3 regions of the Shewanella mangrovisoli genome follow, and region 2 is predicted to be linked to each of the others. Evidence: predicted binding sites of a transcription regulator. Region 2 holds the regulator's gene; each other region holds the start of a gene.
What was found. Region 2 encodes FliA, which starts transcription of late flagellar genes. Its sites were predicted from a motif close to CTAAAGNTNNNNNNNNNNNNGCCGATA; they were not measured.

Region 1 (8,028 bases), 1.8 Mb from region 2:
TTGAGCTCCTGTGCCATTTTCTTCACTTGCTGATTGATTTTATCCTGCGCCGCAGCGGCTTCGGCCTTCACCGCATCCGCCGTTTCTTGTGCCGTCGCAGAGGCTTCACCACCCCGCTGCGAACCATTTTGCTGCTGCACACCACCCGCGCTATCGTCCTCGCCCGCTTGATAATCCAATACGGGTTCGGTCATTTCGTTGGTTTGTTGATTAATGATTTCAATCGGCGTGGGATCGGGACGGCCAGGACGAAACTCCAATGCAATCACAGACGTCCCCTTAGGAATGTCTTTGACTTCGACCTTGTTTTGCACCCCGAAGGCATACTTCATCGAGCCTGCGATCTGCTTAAACTTCATCACGTCCATTTCGGAGAATGATAGCAGCAGCACGAAGAAACACATCAAGAGGGACATCAAATCGGCAAATGTTGCCAACCAGAGCGGCGCTCCGGGCGGTGGACAGTTGCACTTAGCCATGGGCTACTCTCCGTCCGTTGTATCGATTTTCCGCTGTTTTTCAGCAAGATAATTCTTCAAGAAACCTTCAATCACCCGCGGGTTTTGGCCATCTTGAATCGCTAATACCGCGTCCATAATCAGGTTGCGGTTCAGCATTTCTTCACCCATGCGCAGGGTGAGTTTATCGGCAATGGGAATACACACCATGTTGGCGACCACGGCGCCGTACAGTGTCGTTAACAAGGCCACCGCCATCGACGGACCAATCGATTTAGGATCTGACATGTTAGATAACATGGCCACTAAGCCCACTAAGGTACCAATCATCCCCATCGCTGGGCCGACGTCACCAAAGGCTCTAAAAATCGCAATGCCGTTGCGATGGCGCTCTTCGGTGAGGGCAATGTCTTTTTCAAGCGCGGCGCGCACCACTTCACCATCGTGACCATCGACCAACATATCGACAGCTTTTTGCATAAAACTGTTGGAAATTTGCGCTTCTTCGAGGGCAAGGAATCCGCCTTTACGGGCGGCGTCCGCCATAGTCACGGATTGTTCGATAAGCTCTTCAGGCTTATCAATCTTAAACATAAAGGCTTTGACGGCGATTTTTACCGCGCCCAAAAACTGTTTGAGATTGAACTTCATCATTACGACGAAGAATGAACCACCGAATACGATAAACACTGAGGGGACGTCGATAAAGATTGCCAGGCCGCCGCTGGTCATCATAGCCCAAAGGATAAAACCAAAGCCCCCGACTAGTCCTATAACTGTAGCTAAATCCACAACGGCTCCTCAATATTCGGTATAAACGACATGATACTGACTCTATTCGCAAAATAACACAAAATGTCATCCGCATAGGGATTACACTTTGGTTTTAACCTGAGCCTTACTCTATGATGTCAAAGGATGATTATAAGCATAATGCTATTATTGTCATTTATCGGACAAGCACTAAGCAAGTTTAGCGACAATTTCTATTTTCTGAAAAAAATTCAGCAACAAAGCGTGCTATTGAGCAAATATCCGTCGACTGAATTTGACCCTTGAGTCGCCCTGATATACCTTGTGTCCGCTCTTTCAAAGGAATTATTAACGTGGCGAAGAAACCCGAAAATCTCAGTTTTGAAGAATCCCTTGGTGAACTCGAGCGCATCGTTGCCGAATTAGAACAGGGCGATGTCTCTCTGGATGATGCGTTAAAACAATTTGAACGTGGCATCAATTTGGTGCGTAACAGCCAAGCAAAACTCGAGCAAGCTCAGCAAAAAGTGGCCATTTTACTCAAGCAGGATGAAAATGCGCCCCTCTCTCCCTATGCCGTTGAGGGCGAATAAGCGTGTTAGTCAATGCAATAAAAGAATATCAACTACGGGTTGATGACCAATTAAAACAACGTTTCAGCACACTCGAAGACACTGCGCCGCAGTTAAAGGCCGCCATGACCCACGGCGCGCTATTAGGCGGTAAGCGTATTCGTCCTTTCTTGGTTTACAGCGTGGGGCAAATGTTTGGCGTGCCGCTTGAAAAGCTTGATGCCAGCGCCGCCGCCATTGAGTGTATTCATGCTTATTCGTTAATCCATGACGATTTACCCGCCATGGACGATGACGACCTTCGTCGTGGTCAGCCCACAGTTCATATCGCCTTCGATGAGGCGACCGCCATCCTTGCAGGGGATGCACTGCAAACCTTAGCCTTTGAAATTGTGACCGAAGCAGTACCAGGGATCAGCAGCGAGCAGCATATCGCTATGGTGAGAGCGCTGGCGAAAGCCTCGGGTTACCGTGGTATGTGTGGCGGCCAAGCGATTGACTTAGCCTCAACCGATAAGCTCATCGACCTTAAGGCCTTAACTCAACTCCACAATATGAAGACGGGCGCCCTTATCAGCTGCGCCGTTGAGTTAGCCCTGATCGCCGCTAATGCGCCAAAAGATGAATATCAGACTATGATGGAATTTGCGCATGCGGTAGGACTAGCCTTCCAAGTGCAAGACGATATTCTGGACATCATTGCCACCACGGAAGAACTCGGCAAACCCCAAGGCTCTGACGCCGAGTCCAATAAGAGTACTTTTCCGCAACTACTTGGACTGCAAGGCGCCAAAGACACCGCCGCGCAACTGATCCAAGAGGCACTATCAGCGCTGGCTAAATTGCCATACAATAGCCAGTTAATCGCAGACTTCGCCCGCTATATCATTGAGCGAAGAATATAATAAGAGACGAAGTATCTCGCTATGAGTTTGGACATTTCACAGTTTCCCGTGTTGGCTCAGGCCAACACTCCTAATGAACTCCGCCAGCTTCCTCAGGCCCTGTTACCTCAATTGGCCGATGAGTTGCGGGAGTTTCTTCTTAAGTCCGTTGGCATGTCCAGCGGACATTTTGCCTCAGGACTCGGCACGGTCGAACTGACTGTCGCCCTGCATTATGTCTATAACACCCCGTTTGATCGTTTGATTTGGGACGTTGGCCACCAAGCCTATCCCCATAAAATCCTCACCGGTCGCCGCGACAGAATGCACACCATTAGGCAAAAGAACGGCTTACACCCTTTCCCTTGGCGGGAAGAAAGTGAATACGACACCTTTAGCGTGGGGCATTCAGGCACATCCATTAGTGCCGCATTAGCCATGGCCGTTGCCGCCGAAAAAGAACAGGCAGGCCGTAAAGTGGTTGCCGTCATTGGTGATGGCGCCATGACGGGCGGTATGGTGTTCGAGGCAATGAATCACGCGGGTGATTTGCACAACGATATGCTGATGGTGCTGAACGATAACGAAATGTCGATTTCAGAAAACGTCGGCGCGCTCAACAATCACTTAGCGCAACTGATGTCGGGCCGCCTCTACACCACGATTCGTGAAAGCAGCAAAAAAGTGCTCAAGGGCATGCCGGTCATCAAAGAGATGGCCAAGCGCACCGAAGAACACCTCAAGGGCATGGTTGTACCTGGCACTCTGTTTGAAGAGCTAGGCTTTAACTATATCGGCCCTATCGATGGCCACGATGTCGATGCCCTAGTGGAAACCCTGCGCAATATGCGCTCTCTAAAGGGTCCACAAGTGCTGCACATCATGACCAAAAAAGGTCGTGGTTATGAACCGGCCGAGAAAGATCCTATCGGTTGGCACGCGGTACCTAAATTTGACCCCTCACAGTTTAAGAAGCCAGCGACTAAGCCGGGACTGCCGACCTTCTCCCAAGTGTTTGGCAAATGGTTATGTGATATTGCCGAGCAGGACGAAAAAGTCTTAGGCATTACCCCTGCCATGCGTGAAGGTTCGGGCATGGTGGAGTTCTCACAACGCTTCCCGAAACAATATTTCGATGCAGCCATTGCCGAGCAACATGCGGTGACCTTAGGGGCCGGATTTGCCTGTGAAGGCTTTAAGCCTGTGGTCGCCATTTACTCGACCTTCCTGCAACGGGGCTATGATCAGCTGATCCACGATGTGGCGCTACAGCGTTTACCGGTATTGTTTGCCATTGACCGTGGCGGTATCGTCGGTGCCGACGGCCCAACCCACCAAGGAGCATTCGATTTAAGCTTTATGCGCTGCATCCCGAATATGGTGATCATGGCGCCATCGGATGAAAATGAATGTCGTCAGATGCTGTATACCGGTTATTGCTATGACGCAGGCCCGAGCGCGGTGCGTTATCCAAGGGGCAGCGCCACAGGCGCGACTCAGGTCGAAGCCATGACGGCGCTGCCAATTGGTAAAGGCGTGATTAAGCGTTTAGGCAAAGGTATCGCCATGCTGAACTTTGGCACCACCTTAGCCGCCGCCTTAACCGCCGCAGAAAGCTTAGACGCCACCGTCGTCGATATGCGCTTTGTGAAACCGTTGGATGTGGATTTAGTCAAAGAGATGGCGCAAACCCACGATGTGATCGTAACAGTAGAAGAAAACGCCATTATGGGCGGCGCAGGCTCTGGTGTATTAGAACTGCTGCAAAAGCTTAAAATGCCCAAACCTGTGCTGCAAATCGGCCTACCCGATGAGTTTATTAAACATGGCTCTCCAGAAGAAGTGACCCATGATTTACAACTCGATGCCGAAGGTATGTTAGCGCAAATTAATGCCTTTCTTGCCGATTGAGTGTTGATGGGAGCCTAGCTCCCAGCAACAGTGCAAAGCGTGATGAATTGCGATTAGCAGGCAAAAAACAGACAAATAAAAAGGACTGCATTTGCAGTCCTTTTTATTACTTAACGCTCAGCGCGTTAGCTTAGGCTTCAATCAGGCTTCAATGTTAATTGAAGCTGATTCTTGGCTAGGGCCGCCCTGTGACACCATCACCATGGCTGGACGCAGTAAACGGCTGTTTAGCTCATAACCCTTTTGCATCACTAACATCACAGTATTGGCTGGATACTCAGCACTTGGCTGCATACCAATCGCTTGATGTTGGTCAGGATTGAAAGCTTGCCCCTGTGGATCGATAGGTTTTACCCCAAACTTAGCCACGGCGGTCAAGAAGCTCTTTTGCGTAAGCTCAACACCTTCAAACAGCGCTTTGGTGGTTTCATCCTGCGGATTAGTACCTTGCAGCGCACGTTCCATATTGTCTAACACTGGCAGTAATTCGTTGGCGAATTTTTCCAATGCAAACTTGTTCGCCTTTTCCACATCCATCGCAGCACGGCGGCGAATGTTGTCTACTTCGGCAGCAGCACGGATAACGGAATCTTTTTGCTCTTCAACTTTCGCCAAAGCGTCAGCGAGTAACTGTTCCAGCTCTTCAATACGGAAATTGGCTTGGGTAAGCTCGTCAATCAGACTCGCTTCTTCGGTAGAAACTTCAGACTCTACACCCTCTTGGATCAGATCCTGTTCTGCTTTAATCGACTCGTTGCTCATTTTCACTCCAGCTAAAAATGCTTTGTTTCTAAATACTCTGGGCATATTATGGGGATCAATTTTGACGTTTCAAGGCCTAAGGCCAGATCTAGCATAAATATGACCACAAAGTTCCACACCATTGGCCTGATTGGCAAGCCGCACCACCCAGGGACAAATCAAACCCTCAAACGTCTGCACCACTGGCTGACGGTGCAAGGGTACGAAGTCCTCGTGGAAGAGCGCGTTGCCAGCGAGTTAGGGACCAATATCGTCGCGGTCGATTTATTAGAGATTGGCGCACGCTGCGATTTAGCCATAGTCGTAGGTGGCGATGGCAATATGCTTGGCGCCGCCAGAGTGCTGGCCCGCTTCGATGTGGGCGTGATTGGGGTTAACCGTGGCAACTTGGGCTTTTTAACGGATTTACCGCCCGATGCCTTTGAAGAAGCACTCGCCAAAGTGCTCGATGGGGAATTTGATACCGAGCACCGCTTTTTACTCGAGGCCGAGGTCTATCGTCACGGCATGTTAAAAGCGAGCAATACCGCAGTGAATGAGGCAGTGCTGCATCCGGGTAAAATCGCCCATATGATTGAATTTGAAGTCTATATAGACAATCAATTCATGTACAGTCAACGTGCCGACGGCATGATAGTCTCAACGCCGACGGGCTCTACCGCCTATGCCCTATCGGCGGGTGGCGCCATTCTTACTCCCAATTTACAGGCATTAATCTTAGTGCCCATGTTTCCGCACACACTGTCGTGTCGCCCGATTGTGGTCGATGCCTGCAGCACCATTAAGATGGTTGTCTCCCCTGAAAATGGTGAGAATTTAGAGGTAAGCTGCGATGGCCACGTGCATTTAGCGGTATTGCCCGGCGATGAAATCATAGTGCGCCGCAGCTCCGAGCAACTCAGGCTGATCCACCCTAAAGGCCATAATTACTTCCATGTGTTACGCAGTAAACTCGGTTGGGGCAGTAAGCTGTTTTAGTCTGCTCAATAATAAAGCCTAAAACGTAGCTAAAGCTTACATCGCTTACATGGTTAAGTAGCAAAAGATAATGGCCAACGGCAGTTGTTAACAGAATGAAGTGTTGCAGCTGCATGACTGTAAACCGCTTTATTAACCGTTATTAAATTTCAGATTAAAACAAATTTCATTAAGTGATATTCATCACGCGAAATTTAGCCATTACTAAAACGTGATCCATCCCTCATTATCCCTCGCGGTGAAAACCCCAATAAAAATCTATTTATTCATACTGTTAATAAATAATATCCAGCTGAGTGATTTTTCAACCCACCCCAAAGCGAGATATAAGTCACATCTTAATATTGTCTTAAAAATCCATTAAGCGCTCATTAATGAAATAAATGGATCAGTTAATTGCAATACTGATAGCTAATTTAGTGAATATGTCGATTTTTATAACCTGAAGGAATAGAAATTAGCGAAACATCCCATTATCGAAATATAAAAAACCACCTTCGAGTGACATGGATCACAGTTAAGAAAATCCCATGAGAGAAGCCTCCCGCAGCACTGTAAATTAGCATTCTATACAGCAGCCAAAATGATCTAGATCATATTAGTTAAGCCCCGAATAGCGTCTAGTACACACCACAGAATGTTGTGACTCATGGTATTGGCAGTGAAACCTGCTGATTTATCAGTCGGAGAGTCTGACAGGAAAACACTAGTAAGATCCAAATATAAATAATAAGACAGACCACTTTATGTAGAGGCAAGCATGACAATACTTCAACTCCTCGCAAGCTTGACGCCAGTAATCAGTGTAATGATCTTTCTCGTATTACTCAGAATGCCAGCGTCCAAAGCTATGCCCATCTCCATGATAATCACAGCGCTGGCCGCCGTGTTTATTTGGCAAATGGATACCACACTATTAGCCGCATCGGTTCTCGAAGGACTGCTGTCAGCCATCACCCCATTAACCATCATCTTCGGCGCGGTATTCCTGCTCAACACCCTGAAATACTCAGGGGCAATGGATACCATCCGCGCGGGCTTCACTAACATCAGTGCCGACGCCCGTGTGCAGGTGATCATCATCTGTTGGTTATTCGGAGCCTTTATCGAAGGTAGTGCGGGCTTTGGGACGCCCGCCGCGATTGGTGCGCCGCTGCTAGTATTACTGGGCGTTCCCCCAGTTGCCGCAGCCGTAGTGGCATTGATTGCCGACTCAGCTTGTGTGTCATTCGGTGCGATTGGTCTACCCGTGCTATTTGGTATGGAGCAAGGTTTAACTCAAGGTGGTGTGAGCTTGGCAACTGAGCAGTTTGCAGCCCATGGCGGTAGCTACGTTGGTTATGCTCGCTTTATCGTGATGCATATGATCACTATCGACTTAATTACAGGTACATTAATCCCGCTGGTCATGGTGACCATACTGACAGGATTTTTCGGCCGCAATAAGTCTTTTAAAGAAGGTTTAGCGATTTGGAAATTTGCGATTTTCGCCGGTCTTGCCTTTACCGTTCCAGCATGGATTATCAACTACTTAGCGGGTCCTGAATTCCCATCTGTTATCGGTTCATTGGTCGGTATGGCCTTAGTCATCCCTGTTGCCCGTAAAGGCTACCTATTGCCAAAAACGCCTTGGAACGACTTTGCTGAAAATGATAGCCAAGAAGGCGCAAAAATTGAGACGACTGCAAAATTCTCACAAATTGCCGCTTG
Region 2 (8,028 bases):
GTTTCTGTCAGAGACTTGCGTACCATAGTGCAAACTTTGTTAGAATACGGCACTAAGAGTAACGATACTGAAGTGTTAACGGCGGCAGTGCGTATCGCATTGAAGCGCATGATAGTTCAAGAGATCTCGGGTCCTGAACTTGAAATACCTGTCATAACTTTGGCGCCAGAGTTGGAACAGATGTTGCATCAGTCAATGCAAGCAACCGGTGGCGATGGTCCGAATATCGAACCTGGTCTTGCAGAGCGTATGCAGCAATCCTTAGCGGATGCCGCTCAAAAGCAAGAAATGGTTGGTCAGCCCGCTATTTTGCTAACGTCAGGTATGTTACGTGCGACACTGTCTCGCTTTGTTAAATATACTATTCCTAATCTCAGAGTGATTTCTTACCAAGAAATCCCCGATGAAAAGCAAATACGCATAGTGTCTGCCGTCGGCCAGTAGAGGACGCATAAGTGAAGATTAAACGTTTTTTTGCCAAAGACATGCGTGCTGCACTGGCCCAAGTGAAGGACACGCTCGGCTCCGATGCCGTGATTATGTCGAATAAAAAAGTAAATGGCGGCATTGAGATTGTGGCCGCCGTTGACTATGACGAGCCCAAAGCGAAGGCGCCTGCAGCTGCACCGACTTTTATGGATGTGAGTGATGATTTAGTGTCGCTCGGTGCTAAAGCGCCGATTCGTGCTGAGACTAAGCTTAAACCCTCGGCGCCAGCGGACTCTCTCCAAGCCTTGCTCGAGAAGCAACAAAGCCGTTTAAACCAACAACTCACTCATCAACAGCAAGACGCGGAATTGCCTGCGTGGGCACAAGCACTACAGGCACCCGCGGCGCCAAAAGCTGAGCGCCGTGATATGGGAAATGCCTTCGATAAGAAGCCGCAGGTATCACAGAAACAAAATGCGGATCTCGAAGCGATGCGTGATGAGTTAGCATCTTTACGCAATTTGCTCACTCATCAAGTGTCTGCGTTGATGACTGAACACAAAAAACGTATTGACCCTGTGGGTGCCATGCTGGAGTCAAAGTTACTGGAGGCTGAGTTTTCGCCTGCGGTCGCGAACAAGCTAGCGGCGCTTAGTCAACACTATACCCCAGCAGAATTAGTTCGTGCCTTGCCACAAAGTCTAGCGAATATGCTTGATAATCAAGGTGATGATATCGTTAAGCAAGGTGGTGTTGTGGCATTGGTTGGCCCAACGGGTGTGGGGAAGACCACTTCCTTAGCCAAATTAGCGGCTCGCTTCGCCGCCCATCATGGCGCAGACCAAGTCGCTTTGATTACTACAGATCATTATCGTATTGGCGCCTATGAGCAATTGGCCACCTATGGCAAAATTATGGGCTGTCCCGTTAAGCAAGCCCATGACCTTGCTGAGCTAGAGCAAATTCTGTATCAGTTCAGAAATCGCAAGCTAGTATTGATAGATACTGCGGGGATGGGCCAACGAGATATGCGGCTTTACCAGCAACTTGATAATTTAACTGCAAATAGCAGAATACCTATCCGCAGTTATCTGGTACTGTCTGCCACAGGGCAGCGCCGTGTGCTACAAGATGCTGTAAATCACTTTAAACGCATTCCCTTATCTGGTGTTGTACTCACCAAACTCGATGAATCCGTGTCGTTAGCGGGCGCATTAAGTGTGTTGATCCAAAGTGGGTTGCCATTAAGTTATGTTACGGATGGGCAGCGAGTGCCCGAAGATATGAAAGTTGCCGATACTTTATTGCTTGCAGAGCAAGCGTTAGCGGCCTTAGAAAACACTGAACAACAATCGTTACCAGACACAGCGTGGTCAGATAATATGACCTGTGCATTTGAGTAGAGTTATGACCCTGGATCAAGCAAGTGGTTTACGTATGATGAATCAACCCTATAACGAAAAAGTGAAAGTAATCGCGGTTACGGGTGGTAAAGGTGGCGTGGGTAAAACCAGCGTATCCATCAATACCGCAGTAGCATTAGCCGAAAAGGGCAAGCGTGTCTTAGTGCTTGATGCCGACCTTGGCTTAGCAAACGTCGATGTCATGTTAGGGATCCGTGCCGAGCGTAACCTTTCCCATGTACTCTCTGGCGATGCTGAGCTGGATGATATTATCGTCCGCGGTCCTAAAGGCATAGGCATTGTCCCTGCGACCTCTGGTACCCAAGGCATGGTCGAATTGAGTCCTGCGCAACACGCGGGTTTAATTCGAGCTTTCAGCGAGATGCGTACTCAGTTTGATATCCTCATCGTGGATACCGCCGCGGGGATTTCAGATATGGTGCTCAGTTTTTCCCGTGCGTCACAGGATGTGCTAGTTGTTGTCTGTGACGAGCCAACCTCAATCACTGACGCCTATGCGTTAATCAAAATTCTCAGCCGTGAACACGGCGTTTTCCGTTTTAAAATTGTTGCGAATATGGTGCGCAGTTTACGCGAAGGTATGGAATTGTTTGCTAAACTCAGTAAAGTGACCGACCGATTCTTGGACGTGGCACTCGAGCTGGTTGCGACCATTCCGTTTGATGAAAACCTTCGCAAATCAGTGCGTAAACAAAAGTTAGTGGTTGAGGCTTATCCTAAGTCTCCAGCGGCTATCGCGTACCATGGCCTAGCGAATAAGATCATGAGCTGGCCGGTACCACAGCAACCTGGTGGGCATTTGGAATTTTTCGTTGAGCGCTTGGTTCAGCGACCAGATTTTCAAGAGGAAAAAACGAGTGAATAAAGCCGCAGCGTATACTTGTTTAGACAGTAAAACGTCAATCGTTGAACAGTATGCACCGTTGGTTAAAAGAATTGCACATCACTTGCTCGCCAGATTACCTGCCTCAGTGCAGCTCGATGACTTGCTTCAAGCGGGGATGATGGGACTATTAGAAGCATCATCCAAGTTTGATGGTGGCAAAGGTGCAAAGTTTGAAACCTTCGCCGGCATACGGATCCGTGGCGCCATGTTGGATGAGATCCGTCGTGGTGACTGGGTTCCCCGTTCTGTCCATCGTAATAATCGTCGAGTTGCTCAAGCCATTGATGAGTTAGAGCAAGTGTTGGGTCGTGATGCGCGCGACACAGAAATTGCAGAAAAACTTGATATGACGCTCGATGAGTACCATCATATTCTTAACGATGTTTCTGTTGGTAAAATCATAGGGATAGAGGACTTAGGCGTATCGCAGGATATACTCACTCCGAGCGATAATGTGAGCGATGGAACATTTGAAGCATTAGCAGAAACCCAGTTTCATTCAGCACTCGTTGAGGCGATAAAATTATTGCCCGAAAGAGATGCGCTAGTGCTATCGTTATACTACGATGAAGCATTGAATTTAAAAGAAATTGGCGCCATTCTTGAGGTAAGCGAATCGCGAGTTAGCCAGATATTAAGTCAGGCAATGTTGCGACTCAAAGGCAAACTCAAGCATTGGACATAAGTATAATTATTGATTGAGCACAGAATGTCGGCTCACCGGAGGAAACCTTGGACAAGAATATGAAGATTCTCATCGTTGATGACTTTTCGACAATGAGACGTATCATCAAGAACTTGTTGCGAGACTTGGGCTTTAATAATACCCAAGAAGCAGACGACGGCTCAACCGCGCTGCCCATGCTGCAAAAGGGCGACTTTGATTTTGTCGTCACAGATTGGAACATGCCTGGTATGCAAGGGATTGACTTGCTGAAGGCCATCCGTGCTGATGATTCTCTAAAGCATTTACCCGTATTAATGGTTACCGCAGAAGCAAAACGTGAACAAATCATCGCTGCCGCACAAGCTGGCGTGAATGGTTATGTGGTTAAACCTTTTACCGCAGCAACACTTAAAGAGAAGTTAGATAAAATATTCGAACGACTCGCTTAAGCAAGGATGAGCTATGAAGTCACAAACATCAGGGCTCATTACGCTTGAGAAGGCTCAGCGTTTAGTTGAACTATTAAGCGCGAATGATCAAACTCAAGCAGATGATTTATTTAGGGAACTCGCGGCTCCACTCCAAAGGGAGCTCTTTGATGAAGTTGGTAAACTAACCAGACAGCTTCACAGCGCATTGATGGATTTCCAAGTCGATAATCGTCTGGTTGAACTAGCTAATACAGAAATCCCCGACGCTAAGGAAAGGTTAAGTTATGTCATTGACATGACTGAGCAGGCAGCGAATAAAACCATGGATGCGGTGGAGGAGTGCTTGCCATTAGCCAATGCATTAACTGCGAATATCCAGCAGGTGATGCCATCTTGGGACAAATTAATGCGTCGTGAAATCGCCTTGAGCGATTTTAAAGCGCTTTGCCACAATGTGCAGCATTTGATGTCACGTAGCGAATTGGATTCCAATCGCTTACGCGAATTGCTCAACCAGATTTTGATGGCGCAGGATTTTCAGGACCTGACTGGACAAATGATCCGTCGGGTGATCGATCTAGTGATGGAAGTTGAAAGTAATCTGGTGTCTATGCTGACAGTATTTGGTGAGCAACCCGTGATTGAGAGTCAGATTACTCAGAAAAATAATATTGAAGCTGAAGGACCGATAATGAATGCCGAGCTTCGTCAAGACGTCGTTACTGGTCAAGATGAAGTCGATGATCTGCTATCGAGTCTGGGTTTCTAACTGGGAGTCAATTTGATGGCCTTTGATGTAGATGAAGAGATACTCCAGGACTTTTTGATTGAAGCGGGCGAAATCCTTGAGTTGCTGCAAGAGCAGCTGGTCGCGCTTGAAAACAATCCTGATGATACTAACTTGCTAAATGCCATTTTCAGGGGGTTTCATACTGTAAAGGGCGGTGCGGGTTTCCTTAGTCTCACTCCCATGGTGGATGTTTGTCACGAAGCAGAAAACACCTTCGATTTATTACGCACAGGCAAGCGTAGTGTATCCGCCGAGTTAATGGACATCATTCTTCAGGCTGTCGATGCGATTAACACTATGTTTGCTCAAACCCAACAAGGCGAGCAACAAGACCCAGCAGATCCTGCATTATTGGCTAAATTGAAAATGCTCAGCTCCGGTGAACCGCTTCCTTCCGAATCCGGTCAAAGTAGTGCCGAAGTCGAACCATTGCCAGAACCCGAACCCGAACCTGTTATAGAAACAGTGGTTGAAGTCGCCGCCGTTGAAATGCCAGTCGATAAATCAGAGCTTTCAGATTCCAGTATCGATGAAATCGATGAAGCAGAGTTTGAAGCCTTACTCGATGCGTTGCACGGCGCCGGAAAAGGTCCTGGCGTCTCTGCGCCTCAAGCTGATGCTGCACCTGCTGTGCAAAATGTCAGTAAGCCTCAAGCGACATCCGCAAGCGCTAGCGATGATATTACCGATGATGAGTTTGAAGCTCTGCTCGATGAGCTGCACGGTTCTGGCAAGTTTAAAGGTAAAGTGGAAGAAGCTGCTAAGCCAAAAGCAGAAACTGTTGTTGCTGCACCAACGCCTACCGCTCCCGCTGTTGATTCGGACGAAATCACCGAAGATGAGTTCGAGCGTCTCCTCGATGAGTTACACGGTAAAGGCGGTGCTCCTGCAAAAGTGACAGCGAAAGCCGAGCCAGTGAAAGCACCTCCAAGTGCCGCTGCGCCTTCAACGCCTACCGCTCCCAAGGCCAGTGTTGCTGCACCAGCAACACCTCCAGCGGTAAAAGCCAAAACTGATGTTGCGGTTGCTGAAAAAGCCCCTGCTAAAGCGGCCGCTGCAGCGTCTGCCAACGTACCTCAGGGCGAGACGACCGTTCGCGTCGATACCGCCAGACTCGACCAAATCATGAACATGGTCGGCGAGTTAGTGTTAGTGCGTAACCGCTTATTGAGTTTAGGCATTAGTCGTGATGACGAGGAAATGTCTAAGGCGCTGGCGAATTTAGATTTAGTGACAGCGGATTTGCAGGGCGCGGTGATGAAAACCCGCATGCAACCCATCAAGAAAGTCTTTGGTCGCTTCCCTCGGGTTGTACGCGACTTAGCCCGTACCCTGAATAAAGAAATCGATTTAGTCCTCGTGGGCGAAGAGACCGATCTAGATAAAAACTTAGTTGAGGCGCTTGCTGACCCGTTAGTGCACTTAGTGCGTAACTCGGTAGATCATGGCATTGAAATGCCTAATGACCGTGAGGCCAGCGGCAAACCAAGAACGGGTACCATCACACTGTCTGCAAGCCAAGAGGGTGATCATATCCTGCTGAAAATCGAAGACGATGGCGCAGGTATGGATCCTGAAAAGTTAAAGCAAATTGCCATCAAGCGTGGGGTACTCGATGAGGATACCGCGGCGCGGATGACTGACAGTGAAGCTTATAACCTGATTTTTGCGCCTGGCTTCTCGACTAAAGTGGAGATTTCAGATATTTCCGGCCGTGGTGTGGGAATGGACGTGGTGAAAACCCGTATTACCCAACTTAACGGAACCGTGCATATCGACTCGATGAAAGGCAAGGGCACCATACTTGAGATTAAAGTGCCGCTGACCTTGGCGATTATGCCTACCTTAATGGTGGACGTTGCCAAGCAAGTGTTTGCGTTGCCTTTATCCAGCGTGAATGAGATTTTCCATCTCGATCTCACCAAGACCAATATTGTCGATGGACAACTGACTGTGATTGTCCGCAACAAGGCCGTACCGCTTTTCTATCTGGAGCAGTGGTTACATCGCAATCGAACCAGCTTTAAACATGGTGATAAGAAACACGGCCATGTGGTGATTGTACAGTTGGGCATGATGCAAATTGGTTTTGTTGTCGATGCTTTAATTGGACAAGAAGAAGTGGTGATTAAACCCTTGGGAGCATTGTTGCATGGCACGCCGGGTATGGCGGGGGCGACAATCACATCCGACGGTGGCATCGCCTTAATCTTGGATGTCCCTGGATTATTAAAGCATTATGCGAAGAATAAAAGTTAGTTTCCAATAAGGAATGGAATGGCCATTAAAGTATTAGTCGTTGATGACTCAAGTTTTTTTAGACGACGTGTTAGTGAAATAGTCAATCAAGATCCTGAACTGGAAGTGATCGCGACGGCCTCTAACGGGGCCGAAGCGGTGAAGATGGCTGCCGAGCTTAATCCTCAAGTCATTACAATGGATATTGAAATGCCAGTTATGGACGGAATTACTGCCGTTCGTGAGATCATGGCGAAATGTCCAACACCGATTTTGATGTTTTCTTCATTGACCCATGATGGCGCTAAAGCCACGTTAGATGCCCTCGATGCGGGGGCGCTCGATTTCTTACCTAAGCGCTTTGAAGATATTGCGACCAATAAAGATGACGCAATTCTATTATTGCAGCAAAGAGTAAAAGCTCTAGGTCGCCGCCGGATTTTCCGCCCTGTGGTGCGTCCAACGACACCTACGCCGCCACCTCGCCAGAGCGCGAGTTCAGTATTAGGTGGTACATCGACCCATGCGCAATCTGCGCCAGCGCCTGTGCGTTCTTCACCTGCGACCTCGATTCGTCCAAGTGGTAAGCAATATAAATTATTGCTGATTGGCACATCGACGGGCGGTCCTGTCGCCTTGCAGAAGATTCTGACTCAGTTCCCAGCAAATTATCCGCATCCTATTTTGCTTATCCAGCATATGCCTGCGGCCTTTACGCCCGCCTTTGCGAACCGTTTAAACGGTTTGTGTAAGATTGAAGTGAAAGAAGCGGCTAACGGTGACGTATTGCGTCCCGGTTGCGCTTACCTTGCACCAGGTGGGATGCAAATGATGGTTGAGCGCGCTGGTGTTACTGGCCGTGTCAAAGTTTTGGCTGGCAGCGCGGAGATGAACTACAAACCCTGCGTCGACATTACCTTTGCCTCAGCATCTAAAGCCTATGGCGGTGATGTGCTGGCGGTCGTGCTAACGGGAATGGGAGCCGATGGCCGCGAAGGCGCACGTATGTTGAAATCGGCGGGCGCGACCATTTGGGCACAGGATGAGGCGAGCTGCGTGGTCTATGGTATGCCGCAGGCGGTGGCCAGTGCGGGTATCGCTACTCAGTCCATTTCTCTGGATAACATGGCGGAGTCGATTTTAAAAGAGTCTGCGCGTGGCTA
Region 3 (8,028 bases), 910 kb from region 2:
GTATCAGATTTTTCGAATGCTTGCAGCTGTAACAAGTAGTAACATTTATCAAATGTAATTAAATTACCAAAGCCGTCCATCAGCTGACGCTAGGGTGAAATACTCCTCAATCCCGCATGGTTTCTCACTTATTTCGACTTATCAACAAATTCTGTGGATAACCCTGTGAGTTGCGGCTTGAAACAGGCAGCAAAGCCTTGCCGTGCGGGCGATGGACTTAAATTGCACTATTTTGGCGATAAAAATATTAAGCCATATTTTTCAGATAGATAATAATTGCAAGCCTTATCTTTTTCTGACTCGATTCAGGTTGCAATTTTGTAAGCAAGTGAAAGTCAACTCTTGTGTATTAATTTGGCATTTCTCCTGAGTTTTAGGGCGTTTTATCGCCAATTTGAGCATTAAAACCTCGTGGTCAAAAAGTTTCACTTTCTGTCCATCAAACTGTCATCCACTTGAGTTAATGCAAATCTGTGCGCATGGTTTAAGAAGGATAACTGCTGGAGCTTAATGGACGACTTGATTAGAATGAGTCGACTAACCACAAGGATATGTTCGCGTGTCAGAATCTGTTTTTCAGCTTGAATCCCAATTCGCCCCCGCAGGGGATCAGCCCACGGCCATCGCCAAGTTGGTCGATGGCCTCGAATCTGGCCTAGCTTGTCAAACCCTTTTGGGGGTGACGGGCTCGGGTAAGACATTCACCATCGCTAATGTGATTGCCCAGCTTGGGCGCCCGACGATTATTATGGCGCCAAACAAGACACTGGCGGCGCAGCTTTATGGCGAGATGAAAGAGTTTTTCCCCAATAATGCGGTGGAGTACTTCGTCTCTTATTACGACTATTACCAGCCAGAAGCCTACGTACCCGCATCGAACACCTTTATTGAAAAGGATGCGTCGGTCAACGCCCATATCGAGCAAATGCGTCTCTCGGCCACGAAAGCACTGCTGGAGCGTAAGGATGTGGTCTTGATTGCCTCTGTATCGGCAATTTACGGTCTTGGCGATCCCGATTCTTACATGAAGATGCTCTTGCACCTACGCCAGGGCGATACCATGGGACAGCGGGATATTCTTAAGCGCTTGAGTGAACTGCAATATACTCGCAACGATCTCGAGTTGCAGCGCGGTACCTTCCGCGCCCGTGGAGAAGTCATCGATATTTTCCCCGCCGACTCGGATCGCTACGGTATTCGGGTAGAGCTGTTTGACGATGAAATTGAACGTTTAAGCGAGTTTGACCCGTTAACGGGGCAGATAGTTAAGCGCATTGCGCGCACCACTGTGTATCCGAAAACCCACTATGTGACGCCGCGGGAAAAAATCCTCGAAGCGACCGAGTTAATTAAAGAAGAGCTACGTGAGCGCAAGCAGTATTTACTCGACAACGATAAGTTGATTGAAGCGCAGCGGATCCACGAGCGGGTGCAATACGATATCGAGATGATGGTCGAACTGGGTTATTGCTCCGGTATTGAAAACTACTCACGCTACTTGTCGGGTCGTGCACCGGGTGAGGGACCGCCAACCTTGCTCGATTATTTACCCGCCGATGGTTTGTTGATTATCGACGAGTCCCACGTCACTGTGCCGCAAATTGGTGCCATGTATAAGGGTGACCGCTCCCGTAAAACCACGCTTGTGGAATATGGCTTCCGTTTGCCTTCGGCGCTCGATAACCGGCCGCTGAAGTTTGAAGAGTTTGAGCAACTGATGCCGCAGACCATTTATGTGTCGGCAACACCAAACCCTTACGAGCTGGATAAGAGTGGCGGCGAGATTGTTGAGCAAGTCGTGCGGCCAACGGGTTTGCTCGATCCCGAGTTAGAAGTGCGCCCGGTCAGCATTCAAGTGGACGATCTGCTCTCCGAGGTGGCCAAGCGCGTTGCCGTTAATGAGCGGGTGCTTGTCACCACCTTAACCAAACGCATGTCGGAGGATTTAACCGAATACCTCGATGAACACGGTGTCAAAGTCCGCTACTTGCACTCGGACATCGATACCGTAGAGCGGGTGGAGATCATTCGCGATCTGCGCCTCGGTAAGTTTGATGTGCTGGTCGGCATCAACTTGCTGCGTGAAGGCTTAGACATGCCCGAGGTTTCCTTGGTCTGTATTCTGGATGCGGATAAGGAAGGCTTTTTACGTTCGGAGCGCTCGCTTATTCAGACCATTGGCCGCGCCGCGCGTAACGTCAATGGCAAGGTTATCCTCTATGCGGATAGGATCACCCAATCGATGGCCAAGGCGATGGGCGAAACAGAGCGCCGCCGTGAGAAACAACACGCCTACAACCTTGAGCATGGCATAGTGCCAAAAGGCGTAGTCAAGCGTATTACCGATGTGATGGATGTGGACGATGGCAGAGACACTGAAAAGGGTTATCGCCAAGCGTCACTGGGTAAAGTGGCCGAACCTAAAGCCAAACGTTATCAAGCCGATGCGGCGCAGCTGAGCCATGATATCGACAAGCTCGAGAAGCAAATGCATGAGCATGCGCGTAACTTGGAGTTTGAACAGGCGGCAGCCCTGCGTGATGAGGTGAAACGTTTACGGGAGTTGCTGATCACCGCCTAACTAAAATTTGTGTCTTAGCTCGTTAGACGTAGGACTGCGATGCTAATCAAGCAGATACCAAGGTTCACTACCTAATAAAAAGCCGCCAACATAACAATGTGAGGCGGCTTTTTTATGGCATGTTTTTATCAAAACAGGAGAGATTAGCGCAAGGTTTCCTTGGCGAATCTGGTTCGCTGGAACACAAACACCATAAGCGCGCAGACTAAGCCACAGATCAGGCCGACTAAATGCGCCTCGGTGGCCACGCGTGCACCAATCATGGCGGTCACATCATCATTGGCACCATAAAACTGTTCATGGCCGACTTTAACTATCACGCCGAGTAGCAGCAAATAACCCGAGCGGAGATGACGGCGAATATCTTGCACTGCACCAAAGGTGAATAGGCCGTGTAACATGCCGCTCAGTCCCACATAGCCTAATAGCTGCGGATAACCCAGATACAGGCCAATGCCTTCAAATAGACAAAGCAGAATAAACAGCGCGGTTAAGCCCTTGAGCCAGTAATGAAAGTGATGCAAAAACAACACTACCCATAATCCTGCGAGGTTCATCAGCAGGTGCCAATGATTGGTATGCAGCAGATTACCTGTGATCAGGCGCCACCACTGACCGTCACTGATGGCGCTGCGGCGATAGGCGAGCAGATTATCTATGCTCGGGGTAAAAAGCCCCGCAATATACAAGAGCGCACAGAGCAGACTGACGATAAGCGCCAGCCAATAGGGGCCGAGTGTTTTTAACGTCACCAGTCTCACGCCTGCGGTTTACCCGTTTCAGTTGCCTTGTCGAGCGAGGCCATTACCTCTGCTTTATTTTGCAGGTAATCCTCTAAGCCCCGTTTGCGAAGATGGCAGGCTGGGCAGTCACCGCAACCATCACCGACTATGCCGTTATAACAGGTCAGGGTATGGTGGCGAACTAAATCGAGCTGCTGGTATTTATCGGCCAGCGCCCAGGTTTGGGCCTTGTTGAGCCACATTAATGGGGTGATGATCTCAAGCTTTTTGTCCATGCCTTGCACCAGTGCCGATTCCATCGCACGCACAAAGTCGTGGCGACAGTCGGGATAACCCGAAAAATCGGTTTCGCAGACACCGGTAATAATCGCCTCGGCCCCTAATTGATAGGCGTAGATCCCTGCCAAAGTCAAAAACAGGATATTGCGGCCAGGCACAAAGGTATTGGGTAAGCCATTTTCCATTAATTCGTGGGACACGGGGATGGCATCGCGGGTAAGGGCAGAAATTGCTAACTCATTGAGTAAGCTCACATCCATAACCTTATGGCTAGTGATCTTTAAGCGCTTGGCGAGGGATTTGGCAACTTCAATTTCTTCACGGTGACGTTGACCATAATCGAAGGTGATCCCGTGGACTTCATCAAACTGAGTTAAGGCTTGAATAAGACAAGTCGTTGAGTCTTGTCCGCCACTGAAAACCACTACCACCTTTGAAACTGACGCTGCTGACATAGGATCCACTTAAATTAACACATAAAATAGGGCGTAAGTGTAACTCAGGCGCTAGGGCTTGCAAACTCTTTGCTGGCGTGTGGCGACGGGCATATCGCTCTTGGCATCACTCTGTCTGAGGCGGTAAAAACTTGCAGCTGCAGCTAAAATCCTCTATAAATGCCGCCCCAGAAAAACGGAACGCTAGCATGAATTACCCAGTCAACGAAGTCTTTGAAACCATTCAAGGTGAAGGTGTCTTTACCGGAGTGCCCGCCATTTTTGTACGTTTACAGGGTTGCCCTGTGGGATGTGCTTGGTGTGATACCAAACAGACTTGGGATCTGCTTGAGGAAAACAAGGTGTCACCCGAACAAGTGATCACCGTCGATGGTTCCGTAGGGCGCTGGGCTAACCATACGGCGCAGAGTCTTATCGAGGCGTTCAACGCTAAGGGATATACGGCGCGCCATGTGGTGATCACCGGTGGTGAGCCTTGTATGTACGATCTGCATGAATTAACCCACACGCTCCATGCTGCCGGTTTTGCCACTCAAATCGAGACCAGCGGCACCTTTGAAGTGAAGTGCGATGCTGATACCTGGGTGACTGTCTCGCCAAAGATCAATATGAAAGGGGGTTATAAGGTGTTAGCGCAGGCCTTGATCCGCGCCAACGAGATAAAGCACCCGATAGCAACCGAAAATCATATCGACGAACTCGATGAGTTACTTAAAGGGATTGATGTGTCGGCGAAAACTATTTGTCTGCAACCGATCAGCCAAAAACCAAGGGCGACGGAATTAGCGATGAAGGTGTGTATTGCCCGCAGCTGGCGTTTATCGATTCAGACCCATAAGTACTTGAATATCGATTAATGGCCACTTAGCTCAGCAGCATGGGTCTCTAATGCTCAGAAATAGTTTTAACGCTCCGAATGGGGCGTTTTTTATCAGCAAAATCCATGGATTAAAGGTTAAGCGATAGAATAAGTTTGAATAAGCGTGAGTAAGACTAAGAAAACTGGGAGAATGACGCGAGATAAAGTGTGAGAGAAGAAAGAAGTGGTGGAGGGAGAAGGATTCGAACCTTCGAAGGCGGAGCCGTCAGATTTACAGTCTGATCCCTTTGGCCACTCGGGAACCCCTCCACATATTTTCTTCAACTTTTAACTCTGACTTATTAAGACGGATTTAAAAGTTATCTTAAATCTTGGCCGGATTTAAGGATAAAGCAAGTTTACAGCAGACTAACGATTGTCGAACTACACAAGATAAAAGTGGTGGAGGGAGAAGGATTCGAACCTTCGAAGGCGGAGCCGTCAGATTTACAGTCTGATCCCTTTGGCCACTCGGGAACCCCTCCACGAGTATCTTTTATAGCATCGCTAATTGTTAGTGCAAATGGTGGAGGGAGAAGGATTCGAACCTTCGAAGGCGGAGCCGTCAGATTTACAGTCTGATCCCTTTGGCCACTCGGGAACCCCTCCTCAATTGCGGCCGCCATAGTAGTCAGAAACGTTTGGCATGTAAAGTCTAAATATGAAAATTTTCCTAAAGTTCTTGTTCAACTGGTCGATTAACTAACAACGAGTTGTTTTAATGATGTTTTTTTATGCAAATCGATGTTCCTTTAATCAACGAAGCCCAAATTGGCTCCCGCTTAAATGCGGCAATAGAACACAACAGGCGAGGTGAGTTCGCCCTGTTGCTATCGCTATTGTCTGCAGATGCGAGGGACATGGCGCAGTTTCAATGGCAAAAAGAGCTCGATAATGCAGAAAAATTGCAACGTCAGTTTGAGTTACCCCCAAAACAAGCGCTTGTGGCGGATTTATCGACGGATAACAATGTTACCGACAATAGTGCCGTTTTCGCCGAGCAAGGGGCGAGGGCGTTTCAACTGCAACAGGCATTGCGCCCTGAAGCCTTAGTGATCCGCGGTGGCGAGCCTATCGCCATGGCTGAAGCCTTAAGCAATTGCGATCTCACCACACGCCTGCGTCAACGTGGGCAATTGCCATCTCCTAAAATGGACATCATGCATTTTGCCGATCTACTGGCGATTCAACGTAACTTGATGCCGTTATTAGCCAGCGCCTAGCCAGTCTCCAAGTCACTATCGGGCCGTTGAGGAAGATTCGGTCTTTAAAAACATCTAGACTTTAAGGGAATTGTTGACCAAATAGCCATCAACTGTGTCGTTACACAATAATAAGCGTGAGCTAAAGCTGAGTCTCTGACGTCACAGTTATCTATAATAAGGCGTTAATGATGCAGCTTTAAGTTGATGCATCACCCTTAAATGCAGCTGTATAGCGATTAATGAGGAAAAACAGATGAAAGGTATCATTGCAGGACAAGCGGCTACCGTAAACGACACTTGCACCGATTGTGGCAGTTTTGTGGATATAGGCGCTGTGATTGATGAGCAGGATACAATGCTGGAGTTATCCTTTGCGGGTGCACAGGCTGAGGTCGAAGCCAGCAAGATGCTGGAACGGGCTCAAGCGCGCTTTAGCCAAACCCAAGGTAACATTGTCAAGAATGACGCAGGCGTTATCCTCAAGCTGGTCTTCGATGTGAGTGTCGAGAAGATGATTTTCCAATTAGAGAACGGGCTGTAAGCATAAAACCCTGCGGTAAATGTTGATTAATTTGTAATAAATTGTGCTCGATGTTGCTGTTTGAAATGCCAATGTGTAATCTGCATCGACAAAAATATTCAGGATTGGCGCAATTAGCACGCTGAAATGAGTCGTGCTACTCGCTGTAGTATCTGTGTTACCCAACACGATGTTTTGTAGGGATTAGAGTGAAGCGACGTCAACATCAGCACTTATTAGAGTCTTTAGTTCATTCTACGGCTAAGCAGCAGGGCGACTTTACGAAAACCGCAGAGCTAGCAACAGAGCTACTCTGTGAGAATTTAGCCGTTTCTCTGGTGTCGGTTTGGATTTTTTCTGCCGATCAATCTAGCCAATCCCTCGTCGCGCAATTTGGCGCTATGGCCCTACAAGACACTTACCGCCCCTCGCAGTTGCAGACGCTGCCTCGTTATTTAAATGAACTCAAAAATCATCGCCATATCGATGCGGGTAATTCGCTTATCGATCCGCGTTTGACTGAGTTAGTCGATAACTACTTTATCCCTCGGCAAATTTTATCCAGTCTCGAGATTGGCATTCGCATTAATGGCCATCTCGAAGGGGTGCTTTGCCTTGAGCGAGCGCAACTGACTCACCATTGGCACGACAGCGAAATCCATCTTGCCTGCCAAATGGCCGATCAGCTGGCCTTAACGCTGGCCACTAAACATACCTATGATAAAGAAGAACGCCTAAGTCTATTTCGCTGTGCCACCGAGCAGTCACGCCAGATGAGCATGCTGATTAACCTGCACACCGAAAAAGTCGAATACGTCAACCAAGCCCATGAAGAGATCACTGGCTTAGCGCGTGAAAAAAGCATTGGCGCCAATTTACGTGAGTTAAGTTTTTTTAAGCAGCACAATCAATTAGCTGAGCAAACCTTAGCGCAGATCTTCAGAGGCGAGCAAGCCAAGGGCGAGGTACAATTCAATCGTGCCGATGGCAGTCGCTACTGGCTCAAGTATGTGGTCAGTCAATTTATCACCGATCGCGGCAATCATTACGCCTTAGTGTCGGGTGAAGAAAGCACGGATGAGCACAATTATAAGGCGGAGCTGGAGCGTTTAGCTTGGCGTTGCAGCCTCACTGGGCTGAATAATCGCAGCCACTTTAATCGGGTATTAGAGAAAACCACCAATGGATTGTTGCTGCTGGTCGATTTAGTGGCCTTTAAACGATTTAACGATACCTATGGCCATGAAAATGGCGACAGCTTGCTGATCGAAATTGGCCGCCGCTTAAAACATTTTTCGGAAATCAATAAGGCGACCGAAATCGCCCGTGTCGGCAGTGACGAATTTGCTGTGTTGCTCACCGATGATAACGCGGTTTACGATCTCG

Region 1: a site for FliA is predicted at 1,409-1,435, ahead of pomA (flagellar motor protein PomA). Genes of this name have one in related genera too.
Region 3: a site for FliA is predicted at 5,591-5,617, ahead of K0H60_RS10855 (VC2046/SO_2500 family protein). Genes of this name have one in related genera too.

Annotation. Positions count from the first base shown of each region.
Region 1 is NZ_CP080412.1:3,322,386-3,330,413, forward strand. It holds gene K0H60_RS14600 (flagellar motor protein MotB) at 1-479, opposite strand, end outside; gene pomA (flagellar motor protein PomA) at 483-1,250, opposite strand; gene xseB (exodeoxyribonuclease VII small subunit) at 1,565-1,804, shown strand; gene ispA ((2E,6E)-farnesyl diphosphate synthase) at 1,807-2,688, shown strand; gene dxs (1-deoxy-D-xylulose-5-phosphate synthase) at 2,710-4,578, shown strand; gene grpE (nucleotide exchange factor GrpE) at 4,720-5,340, opposite strand; gene nadK (NAD(+) kinase) at 5,440-6,318, shown strand; gene K0H60_RS14635 (L-lactate permease) at 7,079-8,028, shown strand, end outside.
Region 2 is NZ_CP080412.1:1,568,526-1,576,553, forward strand. It holds gene flhA (flagellar biosynthesis protein FlhA) at 1-444, shown strand, start outside; gene flhF (flagellar biosynthesis GTPase FlhF) at 456-1,832, shown strand; gene K0H60_RS07020 (MinD/ParA family protein) at 1,837-2,718, shown strand; gene K0H60_RS07025 (RNA polymerase sigma factor FliA) at 2,711-3,424, shown strand; gene cheY (chemotaxis response regulator CheY) at 3,472-3,855, shown strand; gene K0H60_RS07035 (protein phosphatase CheZ) at 3,869-4,606, shown strand; gene K0H60_RS07040 (chemotaxis protein CheA) at 4,622-6,886, shown strand; gene K0H60_RS07045 (protein-glutamate methylesterase/protein-glutamine glutaminase) at 6,905-8,028, shown strand, end outside.
Region 3 is NZ_CP080412.1:2,480,298-2,488,325, reverse strand. It holds gene uvrB (excinuclease ABC subunit UvrB) at 560-2,581, shown strand; gene rrtA (rhombosortase) at 2,725-3,342, opposite strand; gene queC (7-cyano-7-deazaguanine synthase QueC) at 3,339-4,058, opposite strand; gene queE (7-carboxy-7-deazaguanine synthase QueE) at 4,247-4,915, shown strand; tRNA gene K0H60_RS10870 (tRNA-Tyr) at 5,103-5,187, opposite strand; tRNA gene K0H60_RS10865 (tRNA-Tyr) at 5,318-5,402, opposite strand; tRNA gene K0H60_RS10860 (tRNA-Tyr) at 5,442-5,526, opposite strand; gene K0H60_RS10855 (VC2046/SO_2500 family protein) at 5,652-6,140, shown strand; gene K0H60_RS10850 (DUF406 family protein) at 6,376-6,663, shown strand; gene K0H60_RS10845 (putative bifunctional diguanylate cyclase/phosphodiesterase) at 6,852-8,028, shown strand, end outside.